Regions from separate parts of the Sinobacterium norvegicum genome, predicted to be linked through region 3. Evidence: predicted binding sites of a transcription regulator. Region 3 holds the regulator's gene; each other region holds the start of a gene.
The links. Region 3 encodes FNR, which switches genes on or off when oxygen is low (the NO sensors DNR and NnrR bind a similar motif). Its sites were predicted from a motif close to TTGATNNNNATCAA; they were not measured.
Positions count from the first base shown of each region.

Region 1 (4,319 bases), on a different contig from region 3:
GCACCGCAGGACATAAAGGGTGCCATCAGCGTCGTCAGCAATCGGTCGTTGCTGCTATCGAGGGTGCGCGCCGCCATTACCGAGGGTACATTGCAACCAAAGCCGACAATCAGCGGCACAAAGGATTTACCCGGCAGGCCGAGTCGCTGCATCAGGCGGTCGACAATAAAGGCCGCCCTCGCCATATAGCCAAAGCCCTCTAAGAACGACAGGCAGAAAAACAACATCGCAATCACTGGGATAAACGAGGCCACCAGCTGCAAACCACCCCCAAAGCCATCGGCTACCAGCGCGATAAACCAATTGGGTAGACCAATAGCATGCATTGCCAAACGCGGGTATTCAACAAACAAAATATTGGCACTGATATCGAAAAAGTCGATAAAGGCACTGCCGATATTAATGGTCAGGGTAAACATCAAATACATCACCGCCAGGAACAGCGGAAACGCCAACCAGCGATTGAGTACCACGTCGTCGACCCGCTCAGAAAAGGTCTTGGCCGGCGGATCGACCACCACAGACTGCTTGACCAGCGCACTGATTACCTGGTAACGAGCGCTGGCCATTGCCATCGCCGTATCGCCACCGAGGGCCAACTGGCAGTTTTCTAGTCGCTCACCGGCGGAGGCATCGGCCAGCGATATATACTGCGCCCTTGCCAAGTCATCCCCCTCCAGCAAAGCAGTCACCAATAATCGACTACTGGTCGCCTCAGCAGGCAGGGCATGACTCAATGTTTCAATGTGCTGGTCGACACCGCCGCCAAAGACAAAGCTGTTACCGCTGGGGCGCTCGAACTGATGCTGTATCACATCAATCAAACCCGTCAGCCCCTCTTTACGACTGGCAACAATGGCCACCACCGGGCAGCTAAGTTGCTGGCTTAAGCTGAGCGGGTCGATATGGACGCCATGCTTGTCAGCCACATCCATCATATTCAATGCCACAACCACCGGTATGCCGCTGCTCAACAGTTGAGTGGTTAGATAGAGTCCTCGCTCAATTGAAGAGGCATCGATAATGTTTAACAGGACATCGGCCTCGGCGCTGGCAACATACTGCTGAGCGACCTGCTCATCGAGCGAGTCGGCATCGGCGCCGGCAAACAGAGAGTAGGTGCCGGGTAAATCGACCAGAGTAAAGTCCGTCGCCGCATGCTGAAAACGGCCCTGTTTTTTTTCAACCGTCACCCCCGGCCAATTACCCACACGTTGGCGGGCGCCGGTCAGGGCATTAAACAGGGTGGTCTTGCCGCTGTTAGGGTTGCCGACGAGGGCAACAGTGGCTTTTCTCATCACTCTGCCCCCACAGCATTAATCAACGCGACTTGGATTACCGCCGCCTCATCGCGGCGCAGGCTGAGACTGAACCCTCGCAACCTGATCTCAATCGGGTCACCCAGCGGCGCCACGCGCACCAGGCGAAACTCACAGCCTGGGGTAAGCCCAAGACACATTAATTTACGCCGATAGCTGGCGGCCTGCTGTTGATAACCCACAATGCGCCCGTGACTACCGACGGCGAGCTGAGAGAGCTTAATCATTCCATCCATGCTATTACACCTTTCACGACGAGTAATCTTTGAATACAACTAACAATAAAACAAATGATAATCATTAACAAAAATACAAGCTTGGTTCTGGATCAATAAAACCCGACAAAGCATGTGGTCATGCTCTGCTCATGACAGTTACCAAATGGTGAATGCCAACCGCTGGGGGGGGTTATATACTGACAGCCATAGCTCGATAGCGGGCAAACTTAACCAACGCAATCTGCGGGTGCCACGCCCGCTCTACGGGGTAACCATGAGTACAGCCACCGACAACAGTCTGCCAGCAGAGTGGGCAGAACTGATTAAGTTTTTCGAGCAACAAAACGCGCAAGCCAAGGCCATGGGTCGGCCAGAGAAAGTACAACAGCGCCGCGATAACAACCTACTCAACGCCCGCCAGCGTATTACCGCCCTGGTCGATGACGGCAGCTTCAACGAGATTGGCGCCCTGGTCGGTAGCATCGAACACGGTGGTTTGCCCGCTGCCCCAGCCGATGCCTTAGTCGGCGGCCTCGCCACCATAGACGGTCGACCCGTGGTCGTCGGCGCCGAAGATGCCACCGTCCAGGGCGGCTCGATCGGACACGGTACCCACTCGAAAAGACTGCGCCTGGCCAATATCGCCCATCGCGAAAAAGTCCCCATGGTGATGCTGTTAGATGGCGCCGGTGAGCGTGCCAGTAACGCGCTGCTACGCCATCCCTATGCCCCCAACGATATGCAGGAGATGGCGGCACTGTCACGCAAAGTGCCCACCATCGCCGTCGTCATGGGCGCCTCAGCTGGCCACGGGGCGATTACCGCACTGCTATCGGATATTGTCATCATGACCACCGAGGGCGCCATTTTCTCCGCCGGCCCGCCGCTGGTGGCGGCCGCCATGGGGGAGATCATCAACAAGGAAGACCTCGGCGGCCCAGCAGTACACTCTCGCAGCGGTGTGGTGCACAACGTGGTCGAATCCGAACAACAGGCCTTCGACTTAGTCCACCAATACCTGTCTTTTCTGCCCAGCAACGGCTGGCAATATCCACCGCAGGCCGACACCGACGATAGCGGCCAGCGTCGTCTCGATCAGATTCTTCACACCCTACCCCGCGACGGTAAACAAGCTTATAACGTCTACAAAATCATCGAACAACTGGTCGACAATGGCCTATTCCGCGACTTCAACCCCGACTTCGGCCGCTCTATCGTCACCGGCTTTGCTCACCTCGGCGGTCGCCCCGTCGCCATCGTCGCCAACCAACCGTCAGTGATGGCCGGCTCGATCACCCACGAGGCTGCCGAGAAAGCCGCCTACTTTATCGACCTCGCCGACAGCTACCACCTGCCGGTAATCTTCCTCGCCGATAACCCCGGGGTGATGTCGGGCAGTGGCGCCGAGAAAGCCGGCACGCTGCGCTCCGCCGCCGCCATGTATGCCGCCCAGTGCAAGCTCAGCACGCCCAAACTACACGTTACCCTGCGCAAGGCCTACGGTTTCGGCAGCTCGTTAATGGCTATGAACCCCTTCGACAATCAGACCATCAGCTTTGCTTTTCCCGGCATCGCCCTCGGCGGCATCCCCGCCTCTGGTGGTGGCGCCGCCGCCAAGATGAGCACCGAAGAGCAGGCTTTTTTTGAACAGGTAGAGCGCGAGGGCTGGCTGAAGGTTGCCGATACGCTCGGTTACGATGAGGTGATCGACCCACGGCAACTGCGCAATAAGCTGTTGGCTGGCCTCGATATCAGCCGCGAGCGCAACAGCCAGCCGGCAACCCCTAAGCGCTAGCTTAGTCATGGTGCCGTCATCGATTTGCTGGCGGCACCGAGCATCGCAATCAAAACAACAATCCACCTCAAGCCGCACTGGCCTACGGCAGAGCACTGTGCTATTTTCGCCGGCTTTTCTGTCTTTGCGCTTTAGGTGTTTCATGATTTCTGGCTTTGACTACGGCACGTCCAACTGCGCCATTGGTGTTATCACTCCACAACAGCAGGTTGAGCTGCTGGCCATCGAACAGGGCCAACCCTTTATGCCGTCGGCACTTTATGCCTTAGAGCGTGAATTCATCAGCGAGTTTGTCGGCCAACAAATTGCCAATAAAGAAACTCAGCAGGCCTTTATTCAGCGCCGCGGTGCCACCCTGGCAATGGCTCAACAACTGCGTCAACGTGAGGGCATCGGCGCCACCGAGCAGACGCTGTTTGTCGGCCGCGACGGCTTCGAGCAGTATATTGCCGAACCGGAGGAGGGCTACTTTATTAAGTCGCCAAAATCCTTTCTCGGTGCCAGTGGCTTACGGCCTGAGTTCGTCGACTTCTTCGAGGACATCGTCTGCGCCATGATGCTATCGGTCAAGCAGCGTGCCGAGGCGATCAGTCAGCAGGCGATTACCCATACCGTTATTGGTCGGCCGGTCAACTTTCAAGGCCTCAATGCCGATAAGAGTAACCAACAGGCTCAGCAAATCTTAACCGCTGCAGCGCAGCGAGCCGGCTTTCAATCGGTGGAGTTTCTCTATGAGCCCATCGCCGCCGGCCTCTCCTACGAGACCAAACTCGAAAAAAACAAGACCGTGCTGGTAGTCGACATCGGCGGTGGCACCACCGACTGCGCCATGGTCAGAATGGGGCCGGATTATCGCCACAAGCAAGATCGTAAGGCCGACTTTCTCGGACACAGCGGCGAGCGTATCGGCGGTAACGACTTAGATATCCAGCTGGCCGGCAAACATTTAATGCCCTTGTTTGGCATGCAATCGATGCTGAAAAACGG
Region 1 is NZ_CAKLPX010000002.1:218,677-222,995, reverse strand. Features, by position in the region: gene feoB (Fe(2+) transporter permease subunit FeoB) at 1-1,298, opposite strand, end outside; gene L9P87_RS10020 (FeoA family protein) at 1,298-1,555, opposite strand; gene L9P87_RS10015 (acyl-CoA carboxylase subunit beta) at 1,812-3,332, shown strand; gene yegD (molecular chaperone) at 3,475-4,319, shown strand, end outside.
Region 1: L9P87_RS10020 (FeoA family protein) is a predicted target of FNR. The motif match lies at 1,638-1,651, and genes of this name have one in related genera.

Region 2 (4,319 bases), 710 kb from region 3:
GAGCGATGTGTATAGGTTGATAATACTGCCACGCGAGTATCGGGCTTGCTGAGGCGGGTGTCGGTAATACGGCTCCATAGAATGGGGTGCATTTCCGCCATGTTAGAGCCCCAGAGCACAAAGCGGTCGGCGGCCTCTAAATCGTCATAGCAGCCCATAGGCTCATCCATGCCAAACGTGCGCATGAAGCCGACAACGGCTGACGCCATGCAGTGTCGAGCGTTCGGGTCGATGTTATTGGATCGGAAGCCGGCCTTCATTAATTTTGATGCAGCATAGCCCTCGTAGATGGTCCACTGACCAGAACCAAACATGCCGATTCCTTCTGGGCCCTTCTCGGCAAGGGTTGCCTTCCACTTTTCGGCCATAATGTCGAAGGCTTGATCCCAGCTGATGCTGGCAAACTCACCGTTCTTATCGTACTTGCCGTTTGTCATGCGAAGCATCGGTGTGGTTAGGCGGTCTTTGCCGTACATGATCTTCGAAAGGAAATAACCTTTGACGCAGTTAAGCCCCTTGTTAACCTCGCCCTTAATATCGCCATGGGTGGCGACAACCTTGCCCTGTTTAGTGGCGACTTGAATAGAGCAGCCGGTGCCGCAGAAGCGACAGGGGGCTTTGTTCCATTCAAGCTCGGTGTCTTTGCTGCTGGTGATTAAGTTGCTCGCTTGGCTGGACATGCTAATGCCAGCGGCAGCAGCAGCAGTGGCAGCAGCCTGGGCTTTAATAAATTGTCGGCGATCTAATTTCATAACTGCTCCACAGAGGTTGTAGTGATTTCTAAGTCGTCTATTTCTTGGTGTAAGGTGTTTTTATCGGCTATCTGATGGTAGACCAATTGTGAGTCGATGACGTGTTCGGTCAATCGAATTTCATCGGTAATTTGAGCCAAGGATTGAGTGCTGTCGGCCTCGATGACAACAACTAACTTGCCTTTGTCGTCGGCGGCTTCAACAGAAGCATTATTATGGTTATTGAAAACTTGTTGAACGCTGGGTAAAAAATCTGGTTTTACCGATACAATCAAACTCGCAATATGCCATTCATCCGATGGCTTTTGAAGGTGTTGCTCAAACGTGTTCATAGTGCTCCAAAGTAGCATTCTCTGCGGCTATAGGCGTGATTGAAATCGCATGTGTCGGACAGCTGCTCTGGCAAAAGCCGCATCCAGTACAGGCCGAAATGTTGATGCTAGGCCGGGCGATTTTGTGTTGATAGTTGAAACTGATCGCAGACGCGTCACAGCTATCTAAGCAGCTCATACACATAACATTCTGATAGGCGAGGCAGTTTTCATTGATGTGGGCGTCTTGCTGCCAGGCCATTGCAGTCGTCCTACTCTCAGCTGCTAAAAAAATATCTTGCTTACAACTGGCGGCGCAATCGCCACAAAAATCGCAGCCAGATTGACTGAAATTAATCGTCGGAAAACCATTGTCATCTTTAACAATAATATCTTCAGGACAGGCTGTTAAACAGTCGCCACAGCGAGTGCAGTTAGCGTCAAAAGCAGACTGACTGATTAACCAAGGTAAGGTAGTTTCGCTGCTTACTTTGTTGCTTGCAGTGTTGTCAGCGAGACCGCCAGAAATGAAAAAACGACGGCTCCTATCCAGCGTTGTATTCATTGTTCTTAGACCGTTGGTGGGCCAAAAATCATTTGTGAGAACCATACGGCAAAGCCAAAACCACCTACGATAGCAATTGCCAAGAAGGGGGCGGCAATAACTGTGGTGAAAAGAAAGACTTCAATTTCTTCAGATTTGCTGGTATCAACATCATCAGTTTTCATAGTGTCACTCTGACTGTATTTTATTAACAAAAATTATAGCAGGTATATTAATTCAACTTACTAGTTATAGATCAAATAATTAGTAAGAATAAGAAAATATTCTATATTCTAAGAATATTTTTAATATATAGCGCTATTAACCAAGTGTTGTGCTGGGTTATTGCTGGCCAGGTTTGAAAAATCCATTGTATTGGAGGCGAGCCATCCACGTTGCTCTGGTTTTTATTTTACTATCCTGTACCTTTATACCTTCTGTTGTCAACGTGTTGGAAGTAAATCCATTATGCCAATTGATCCTGTTAATCACAGCGCTTTAAGGGCACTATTGGCGATGGCCGCTTTAGTGATCGTTTTAGCGGGCGTTAAGACCGCTGAGGCAGTGGTGGCGCCGTTGCTTATTGCGCTATTTATTGCTGCAATTAGTGCGCCATTAATGTTTTTTTTAACTCGCCAGAGGGTGCCTCAGGTCGTATCGCTAATCATTGTGTTGATGACAATCATTGCCTTTGGCTTACTTGTTTCCTCGATGATGGGGGCGTCGCTGGATGGCTTTAGCAAGAACTTACCGCAATACCAACACAGTTTAAGCAATATCGGTAGTAACTTAGCAGCCTTTCTTTCGGGTTATGGTCTCGAGGCAAATGCGGCAGAAATGAAACGCTTATTTGATCTTAGTGCCGTCATGGGTTTTGTTGGCACGACGTTTAATCGTGTCTTGGGTACCTTAACGAATACGTTTTTAATTTTACTTACCGTTGCCTTTATTCTACTCGAACTAGGCTCATTTAAATTGAAAGTGATGCGCATTGCCGATGATCCAGTGAAGTCAATGGCCAGGTTTGAGCATTTTTCATCCACCCTCAATCGCTATATTGTGATTAAATCATTAATGAGTTTCATTACCGGCTTGGTGGTGTTCTTCGCCCTATATTTGCTGGATATTGATTATCCGGTGATGTGGGCAATCATGGCTTTTTTGCTCAATTTCGTACCCAATATTGGCTCTATTATTGCCGCCGTACCGGCGGTGTTGTTAGGACTTATACAGCACGGCCCCGATACGGCTTTAATTATCGTATTGGTTTACCTCGGTGTGAATAATATTGTTGGCAACATGGTTGAGCCCCGGTTGATGGGGCGAAGTCTGGGATTGTCCTCGCTGGTCGTGTTCTTTTCATTGGTATTCTGGGGCTGGTTGTTGGGTCCTATTGGTATGTTCTTATCAGTGCCTTTGACGATGACGGTGAAAATAGCCACCGAGGAGTCTGATGAGACGCGGTGGATATCCGATATTCTGAGTTCTGAAGAAGAGCTTTAATTTGAATGATGCATCTATCAGGCTGTAAGACGTAATGGATATTGCACTAGAAATTTTGGCGTTGTTATTTTTGGTGGCAGTCTTTGCCGGCTTTGTTGATGCTGTTGCAGGCGGTGGCGGACTGCTTACATTACCGGCACTGGTTTTTGCCGGTGTACCTCCTATCGCTGCCTTGGCGACAAATAAGCTGCAAGGTAGTTTCGCCTCGATGGCTGCGACGATTCACTTTTCGCGGCGAAAAGTGGTCGATATTCGTACGATTAAATGGATGGTTGCCGCTGTGTTTGTCGCCTCAGCCATCGGGAGTTATGTGGTGCAATTAATTGACAATCAGTTTTTGCTCACGCTGATGCCGATTGGTCTGATTGCCATCGCGCTGTATTCTTTTTTCAACAAAGAGCTGGGGCAGAAAAGCGAGCAGGCTAAGTTGAGTGATAGACAGTTCTCTGCTTCTGCTGCACCGGCAGTCGGTTTCTATGATGGTTTTTTTGGCCCGGGTACAGGCACCTTCTTCGCGATATCCTTTGTTCGATTAAAAGGTATGGATTTTGTCAAAGCGACAGGGCATGCAAAGGCACTGAACTTCACCTCTAATATTGCCTCCCTCACGGTGTTTGTTTTCAGTGGTCATGTGGTTTGGACGGTTGGCTTGGTGATGGCTGCCGGTGCTTTTACCGGCGGCAGAATTGGGGCCGCCACGGTGATCAGTAAAGGGGCTGGTTTTGTTCGAGCCCTGACCGTTATAGTGTGTATTGCTATCAGCATCAGCCTATTGATTAAGCAGTTTGGCTGATGCTGCGAGTCAGGTTACTGGCGCTCGATCTGGGCGACTCTATTGACTCTCTCGGCACTGATTGCGGTGGCGATCTCTTTGCCCTTCAGCCCTTGAGCAATAAAGTCTTTGGCCTTGACCTCTTGACACTGAAGGAGCGCGCGTTGAAAAAAAAGTCGTTGTGGGTAAGGGCGCAGCTCAAGACCTAGGCGACCTCGTGCATCGGCTTCACAGGCTAGCAAAAATTGCTGGAAGCGTTCGGGGCGTCTGAATGCGTCGGTGGCATCAAGCACTTTCACCACGGTTTTGGCTTTCAGCTCCACAGCACGATGGATGTGCGTGTGATATTCGCAAGTGATGAGCGCCAGTTCTCGATATTCATTGGGCACGGTAAGTCTTTGGCAAAGCTTTTTGATAGGGTTGAGCCCGGTTGCTTC
Region 2 is NZ_CAKLPX010000001.1:1,768,823-1,773,141, reverse strand. Features, by position in the region: gene napA (periplasmic nitrate reductase subunit alpha) at 1-752, opposite strand, end outside; gene L9P87_RS07935 (chaperone NapD) at 749-1,084, opposite strand; gene napF (ferredoxin-type protein NapF) at 1,071-1,628, opposite strand; gene L9P87_RS07925 (periplasmic nitrate reductase, NapE protein) at 1,634-1,792, opposite strand; gene L9P87_RS07920 (AI-2E family transporter) at 2,124-3,110, shown strand; gene L9P87_RS07915 (TSUP family transporter) at 3,145-3,903, shown strand; gene L9P87_RS07910 (multifunctional CCA addition/repair protein) at 3,918-4,319, opposite strand, start outside.
Region 2: L9P87_RS07925 (periplasmic nitrate reductase, NapE protein) is a predicted target of FNR. The motif match lies at 1,854-1,867, and genes of this name have one in related genera.

Region 3 (4,319 bases):
ATATAATCCTTGTAAAATATGTGGGCTTTATACTGTAAACTCGTCTGAATAGATGAGGTGATAGACGTAATGAATTGATATTGCTATACCCATGCTGCTTTTCAGCCCTTCGCTTGATGCAGCGCATTACTATTTATTCACCAACATAGATAATAAACTGTTCATTTTTCATCGCTGGAGCCGATAACCCATGCCCGAAACACAGACCAATATCACACCGACTTGGGACAGTGAGCTAATTAAGAAATACGATGTTTCCGGCCCTCGATATACCTCTTACCCAACAGCCAATTTATTCGGCAGCCAATTCCAGCATCAGCAATATGTGAGCATAGCCGAACAAGACAGCGATAATATCGCACCCATTTCGCTCTATATTCACATTCCTTTTTGTGAAAACATTTGCTACTACTGTGCCTGTAATAAGGTAGTCACCCGCGACCGAAGTAAAAGTCGTGAATACCTCGGCTATCTAGAGCAAGAAATAGCCCTGCGCGGCAAGCTCCATGGCAAACGGCCTGTGACACAGCTCCACTTTGGTGGCGGAACACCGACATTTTTAGCCCCCGCCGAGCTGACTGAATTGATGGTAATGCTGGGGAGGCACTTCAATTTAAGCGACAGTGATAGCCGGGAATATTCCATCGAACTCGACCCCCGCACCATCGACCACGATTATATTGCGCTATTAAAAGGCCTGGGCTTCAACCGCGTCAGTCTCGGCATACAAGACTTTCATCCACCGGTGCAAAAAGCTATCAACCGTGAACAAAGCGTCGAGATGGTCAGTGACTTGATTGATACTCTGCGCAACAATAAATTCGACTCGATTAGCTTCGATTTGATTTACGGTCTGCCCCACCAGTCGGTCAGCTCGTTCAGCGAAACCCTGGCCACCGTTATCAAGCTGAACCCCGACCGCTTGTCCATTTACAATTACGCCCACCTACCCGATCGCTTCAAGACCCAGCGCTCTATCGACCGCCTGACGTTACCGACTGCGCAGGAAAAACTGGAAATCATGGCGCACATTGGCACCACTCTCGATCAGGCGGGTTACGACTACATTGGCATGGATCATTTTGTTAAACCCGACGATGAGCTGGCTAAGGCGAGAAAAAATAAACGTTTACAACGAAATTTCCAGGGCTACTCGACCTGCCTGGCAACGGATTTAATCGGCCTTGGCGTATCATCAATCACCTCACTTTCAGATACTTACAGCCAAAACGAAAAGGACTTAACAAAGTATTACGAGCTTGTAAAGACAGGTCAATTACCTATTGTAAAAGGGTACCCTCTTACTGTAAAAAATACACTACACAGAGAAATTATTATGTCTCTAGCCTGTCAGCTAGAACTTGATATTGTCGCCATCGAACAGCAGTTTGACATTGACCTCAAGCAATTGTTCTCTAATCAGTGGCCACAGTTGCTCGAGTTCGAAGCCGATGGCTTGATTAGCTTAAGCGACAAGCAGCTGGTTGTGAGCGATAAGGGCCGCCTGTTTCTTCGGCAACTTTGTATGGTTTTTGATGAGTACCTCAACATTGGTGACGGTACTCGATTTTCAAAAACCCTGTAGTAGATTGACCCCTGCATTGAGCAGGAACAGTAAAATTTGACGCACGCAGACCTGTCTTCACTCTCATAACAGAGTGCAACAGACTGCTTAGGGAGAGAGACCGGATGCAATCAATCATGGCTGAACAACTCAGTGACAACACCACAACAGCACTTAACTGTCGTGGCAGCGCCTTCCAAACAAAATGCGGTAATTGTCGTCTTAACGCTATTTGTCTGCCTATCGCAGTGCAAGAGCCTGATTTGGACGCCCTAGATACCGTCGTTCATCGCAACAAACCGCTGCGTAAGGGTGACCACGTCTTCCGCGAAAACGATAACTTCAACTCGATCTACGCAATCCGCTCAGGCTTCGTCAAGGCCTACCGCCTCACTGACGACGGCAAAGAGCAGGTCACCGGCTTTTACTTCCCCGGTGAAATAATTGGCATGGACGGCATCAGCCAGAATAAACACAGTATTTCTGCCAAGGCGCTCGAAACTGCCGCCATCTGCGAGATCCCCTTCGATGATATTGAAAGCCTTAGCACCCGCTTCCCATCGATGCAGCGTCACCTATTCTCATTGATGAGTCAGGAGATCATCCAAGATCAACAATTGATTACATTGCTGAGTAAGAACACCGCTGAAGAACGCATCAGCGCTCTGATTCTCTCTATCTCAGACCGTAATGCAGCACGCAAGCTGTCGACAACCTCCTTCAGACTACCTATGTCACGTACCGATATTGGTAACTATTTAGGGCTTACCGTCGAGACCGTCAGCCGTGTATTCAGCCGTTTCCAAAAGAATAATATTCTCGAAGTGAACAATAAAGAGATTACTATTCTTGACCTTGAGGCAATACGCTCTATCATATCTCCACAGCAAGAAGCATAAGCTTCAGCCCACCCCCCCGGGTTGCTCTCGAAAGCGGTCATCTGTATTAACAGATGGCCGTTTTTTTTGTCCAGAATTCAACCAAGAAGAACCCTCTTCTCTCGTTGGCTAGCTCGCCGCCAACCTACACCCTAACAAACCTACAAAGCCGATTTCATCGACTATCAATAGGCAGACATTAGCCCTGTAATCAATTCACAACAGACAGGGTATTCATTATTTCAACATTATTTCCATTTTTTATTTGAGGGAGAGGATGAGCTCTTCGTGGTTATGCTTGAGGGCTAAAAAATAAGCTCGCTGTATTGAAGAAATACACTAAACCATTGAGGAACCTTGGAATGAATCTACAAAAGCCTATGGTGCAAGCTGTCAAGCTAGCGCTGAGCGGTGCATTTTTATCAACCCTAACACTGCCGGTGAGTATCGCTCACGCACAGCAGCCCCAAGCCACTGAAGAAGTTATTGTTACCGGCTCTCGTATCTCGCGTGATGAATTTTCATCATCCAGCCCAATGGCGGTATACAGCGCCGAAGATCTGGCGAAATCAAGCGCCAGCAGCATTGATGAATTTCTGATGAAGACACCAGAATTCACCGGCTCCAGCCTCGGCAATAGCACCAACAACGGCAATAATGGCGGCAAAATGGTCAACCTACGCGGCCTTGGCTATAAGCGTACGTTAGTGCTAATTAACGGTCGCCGTCAGGTCAGCAGCTTTGTTGGCGGCCCCGACGACCTAGGCGCAGTTGATCTGAATACCATTCCAATGGCAATGGTTGAACGTATTGAAGTTCTGAAAGACGGTGCCTCAACAGCTTACGGCTCCGATGCAATTGCCGGTGTGGTTAACATCATTACCCGCAGAACTTTTGACGGCGTTAAGATTGTCGGTGGCGGCGGTGCATATACAGCTGGTGAAGATGGCTTGGACGGCAAGAACAAAGATCTCTCCATCTTAATGGGAACCACTAACGATAAAGGTGGTGTTGCCATTGGCCTGGAGTATCACCAGCAAGAAGAAGTAATCCAGGAAAGTCGAAAGTGGGGCGAGAATGCTACCTGGCCAGTATACGACTCTGCCACTCGCAGCTTTACAGACACCAACCAGGGCTCGTCAAACAGCCGTAAGATCACTGTCAGCGGTGATATCAACGATCAAATCGCTGCCCAGGATCCATCACTGGCAGGCAGCAAGTATATTGTTGATGCCAAAACCGGCAAGACGCGCGCCTTCAACGGCGGCGACACGTACAACTACGCGCCTGTTAATGCCTTAATGACTCCCAACGAGCGCTGGGGCCTCAGCGGCTCAGGTGAATATTTAATTTTTGAACAAAGCCCCCTCGGCGCCATTACCGCCCACGCCGAATTAAGCTACGTCAAACGCACCTCTTCCCAGCGTCTGGCACCTGATGCCTCATTCAGTGTTACTGAATTTAACGGCAACCCCAACGAGTGGGTACCGGCTTCAAACCCTAATAACCCATTTGGTGACAACCCGAATAACGACTGGGGCATCAGTGGCGAAGGCGTACAGATCAACCGCCGCTTTGTCGAATCCGGTGGTCGAGTATTCAACCAAAATGTCGATACTTTCCGCATGAACGTCGGCTTCGAAGGCGCCTTCGATAACGGCATCAACTGGGACTTCAACTACGTCTTTGCTGATAACAGCGAAATTTATGAAACACAGAACTATGGCCGCTTCGATCGCTGGGCTACCGCAGTCGATCCTGATCTCTGTGCTGCCGATCCTGACTGTGCCGCTGTCGGCGTTCTCAACCCCTTCGGCGACTACGGATCAATCAGCAGCGGACAGATGTCCTATCTGTCAGCCGGCTCTCTGAAAGAC
Region 3 is NZ_CAKLPX010000001.1:1,057,405-1,061,723, forward strand. Features, by position in the region: gene hemN (oxygen-independent coproporphyrinogen III oxidase) at 191-1,585, shown strand; gene fnr (fumarate/nitrate reduction transcriptional regulator Fnr) at 1,702-2,463, shown strand; gene L9P87_RS04660 (TonB-dependent receptor plug domain-containing protein) at 2,805-4,319, shown strand, end outside.

Region 4 (4,319 bases), 1.0 Mb from region 3:
TCGTCCCATTTTTATTTTATTGGCTGCATGAAAGCAACCTGAATTCTATGGCGAAATCGTTAGAAGAAATTGTGGATAGTGGTCGTTTTGAGACTAAACAAGGCGTTTTTAACGGCCATACTGGCCCCAATCAGGGCCGTTTGATTATTGATGGTGAAGTGGTTGGCGCGATTAGGCCGAGAAGTGACTATAGATGTATAAGGACTTTTGATGGCCTATATTATGTAAATGATGAAGATCAAGAGGTATTCCTTAAGCCCGGTATGCTAGTGAGGTTTGATTACTTTGAGCCATCTACAAAGGGGAGTAACTTCGACACTTGTATTTTCAAGGTCTGGGTTGAGAAGCAAACTAAGAGTAACTAAAGGTACTAAAACAAAAACTAGGGTCAGGTCTTTGATTTATGATTGCTGTTAACGAGGCGGCCGCACTTGATTTGTCTCTGTGGCTGCCCTGTGATTCTGCTGCTGTTGTGAACACACCCGTTAGCTGATGTGTTTTGTGGTGCAATAAAAAGGCCGCCGACGATTAATTGTCGGCGGCCTTTTGCTGTCGTACTCGCTGGTTTAGCTTTAGCGAGTGCTGTGCTGTGGTTTAAGGGGTGGTTGGCTGGCAGTGGTCGGTGTAGGTGCTGGCGAGGCAGTGCCTTCGGGGATGGCCAGGCGCCAGTAACCAAGGCCGACAATGCCGGCGCCACCGATGATGTTGCCAATCGTGACAGGGATCAGGTTGAGGCTGATAAAGTTGGGGATGTTGAGGTGGGCGTAGTGGTCGGCGCTGACGCCGGCGGCCTGCCAGAACTCGGCCGGGGCAAAATGCTGGATGGCAATGCCCAGGGGAATCATAAACATGTTGGCAACGCAGTGCTCAAAGCCGGCGGCAACAAACATGGCGACGGGTAGCATAACGATAAAGGCCTTCTCCATCATGGTTCGGGCGGCATAGGCCATCCAGATAGCGAGGCAGACCAGAATATTACACAGAATGCCCAGTACCACGGCCTGGCTAAAGCTGTGTTCAAGCTTGTGGCTGGCAATGTTTAATGCCGTCACGCCCCACTGGCTGTTGGCCAGCATGTACTGCTTGGCCAGCATCATCAAGGCCACCATGGCCAGTGCGCCGACCAGGTTGCCAGCGTAGACAATCGTCCAGTTTTTCAGCATCTGTGCAGTACTGATCATCCCGCTGGCCCGAGGCACGGCACTCAGTACGGTGCTGGTGAATAGCTCGCCGCCGAGCACGATGACCAGCATAATGCCCATGCTAAAGCAGAGGCCGCCGATCAGTCGCTGTATTCCCCATCCCATGTCGCCATTGCCGGTGGTCACCGACACGTAAAAGATAAAGGCCAGGGCAATAAAGGCACCAGCACTGATGGCCAAAGAAAAGGCACAGCCAACTGATCGCCCGGTTTTTAAAATGGCGTATTGCTCGGCTTTGCGGGCGATGGCAACGGGGGTCAGGGGCTCAATATTGCACGGAGTGGCGGCCATTGTATTGGCGGCTTGAGGTGAAGAGTGCTCACGTTTAAGGTCGGCGTTCAATTGTTGAATCCTGTAATTTTCGGCGTGATTTGATGGCGTAGTATAATGATTTATTATCGTCTCAAGCTTGATCTGCATCAATCGTATCGGTGCTGCAGAGCAATTTACTGATTCTTATGTATATATTGATAACATTTACTTATCTTACTGTTTTATAATGCTTTATTGTTTTTATCGATAATTTATAGGTAGTAAAACCTAGTGCCCGGTGGTTAATGATTACGGTTGTTTAAGCACCCGTTAATTTGCTCAACAGTTGTTGAGTTAAATCGGTTTCAAAACAATATGGTTATTGATGTACATCAAGGCGTGACCGTGGGCTTAGGCGGAGAATCAGCTCACAACTTAATCGTGTTACGGCCTTTCTTCGAAGAGATCAACGGGTACGGCAGTGGCAGAATACATAATCGTAGTTTTTGAGGCGTCGTGATGAATGCAGCAATAAAAATACTGAAAAGCGAGTGGGCCGGTTTTAATGCAGGTGATTGGTGTGGGGCGGTCAACGTTCGTGACTTTATCCAGCAAAATTACACGCCTTATCTGGGTAACGACCAATTCTTAGCGCCGGCAACCCATGCGACCAATGCACTTTGGCAGACGGTTCAACAGGGTATTCGCCAGGAGAACGAAACCCACGCGCCAGTCGATTTTGATACCGAAAAAGTCTCAACAATTACCTCCCATGCCGCCGGTTATATCGATGCTGAGCTGGAGAAAATTGTCGGCCTGCAAACCGAGGCGCCACTCAAGCGCGGCATGATGCCCAATGGCGGTGTGCGCATGGTCGAGAGCTCGGCTGCCGCTTACGGTCGTACTATTGATCCAGTGGTGTCTGAGGTTTACAGCAAGTTCCGCAAGACCCACAACCAGGGTGTGTTTGACATGTATACCCCGGAGATTCGTGCCTGTCGCTCATCCGGTGTGCTGACCGGTCTGCCCGATGCCTATGGCCGTGGCCGTATTATCGGCGATTACCGTCGCATTGCCCTTTATGGTGTTGATCTGCTGATCGAAGAGAAACGTCGCGAGTTGGCCGACAGCGATACCGCCTCACTGACACAGGAGCTGATGAAGACCCGCGAACAGCTCAACGAGCAGATGCGTTCGCTGGTCGAGCTGGTAGAAATGGCGTCGACTTACGGCTGTGATATTGCTCGCCCTGCCAACAGTGCCCAAGAGGCGATACAGTGGACCTATATGGGTTACCTGGCGGCGATCAAGTCGCAAAACGGCGCGGCGATGTCGTTGGGACGTGTTTCTAGCTTCCTCGACATCTTTATTGAGCGTGATTTGCTGGCGGGTGTTATCAGTGAGCAGCAGGCGCAGGAAATGGTCGATCATTTCATTATGAAGCTGCGTATGGTGCGTTTTTTGCGCACCCCTGAATACGACGAGTTGTTCTCTGGCGACCCTATTTGGGCAACAGAGTCTGTCGCCGGTATGAGCTTGGATGGCCGTACGCTGGTGACTAAGAACTCATTCCGCTTCCTGCACAGCCTCTACAATATGGGGCCATCGCCCGAACCAAATATTACGGTGCTGTGGGCCGAAGGCCTGCCTGAGGGTTTCAAGAAGTTCTGCGCCAAGGTCTCTATCGATTCCAGCTCTATTCAGTATGAGAACGATGACTTAATGCGTGAGGACTTTGGCAGCGACGATTACGCCATCGCCTGTTGTGTCTCGCCAATGATTATTGGTAAGCAAATGCAGTATTTTGGTGCCCGCGCCAACCTGGCCAAGACCATGCTGTATGCCATCAATGGCGGTGTCGATGAGATGAGCGGCAAGCAGGTAGCACCCAAGGCGGATGCTGTGACCAGTGAGTACCTCGACTATGCCGAGGTCGATCAACGCCTCGACAGCATGATGGATTGGCTGGCGAAGACTTACGTTAACGCCCTCAACTGTATTCACTTCAGCCACGATAAATACGCCTATGAAGCCGTGCAGATGGCATTGCACGATCGCGATATTCACCGCACCATGGCCTGCGGCATTGCCGGTTTGTCGATTGCCGCGGATTCACTGTCGGCGATGAAGTTTGCCAAGGTCAAGGCGATTCGTGATGACAACGGCCTGGCCGTCGATTACCAGGTAGAGGGCGATTTCCCTAAGTTTGGTAACGATGATGCCCGTGTCGATGACATTGCCTGTGAGTTGGTCGAGCGCTTTATGGCCAAGATTCGCAGCAACCATATTTACAACAATGCCGAGCCAACGCAGTCGATCTTGACCATTACCTCGAACGTTGTTTACGGTAAGAAGACCGGTAACACCCCCGATGGCCGTCGTGCTGGCGAGCCCTTTGCACCGGGTGCCAATCCCATGCATGGCCGTGATGTTGAGGGTGCGATCAGCTCGTTGAGCTCCGAATCAAAACTGCCTTACAGTTCGGCCAAAGATGGTATTAGCTATACGTTCAGCATGATTCCCGAGTCGCTGGGTAAGACCGAGCAGGGGCGCATCGACAACCTCGTGGGCTTGCTGGACGGGTATTTCCATCACACCGCAGAGCGCGAGGGCGGTCAGCACATCAACGTCAACGTACTCGACCGTGATACCCTGGTGCATGCAATGGATCACCCCGAAGAGTATCCGTCGCTGACGATTCGCGTGTCGGGTTATGCTATTCGCTTCAACTCACTCACCCGTGAGCAGCAGTTGGAAGTGATCTCGCGGACCTTTACTTCTAAGATGTAGAGGTGTACGGCAGCCCTCGCCTGCGGGGGCTGTTTTGTGGTTAATTGGCTGAGTTTTCAAGGAGGTTGTTGATGA
Region 4 is NZ_CAKLPX010000001.1:14,397-18,715, forward strand. Features, by position in the region: gene L9P87_RS00070 (hypothetical protein) at 1-365, shown strand, start outside; gene focA (formate transporter FocA) at 573-1,544, opposite strand; gene pflB (formate C-acetyltransferase) at 1,974-4,244, shown strand; gene pflA (pyruvate formate-lyase-activating protein) at 4,316-4,319, shown strand, end outside.
Region 4: pflB (formate C-acetyltransferase) is a predicted target of FNR. The motif match lies at 1,837-1,850, and genes of this name have one in related genera.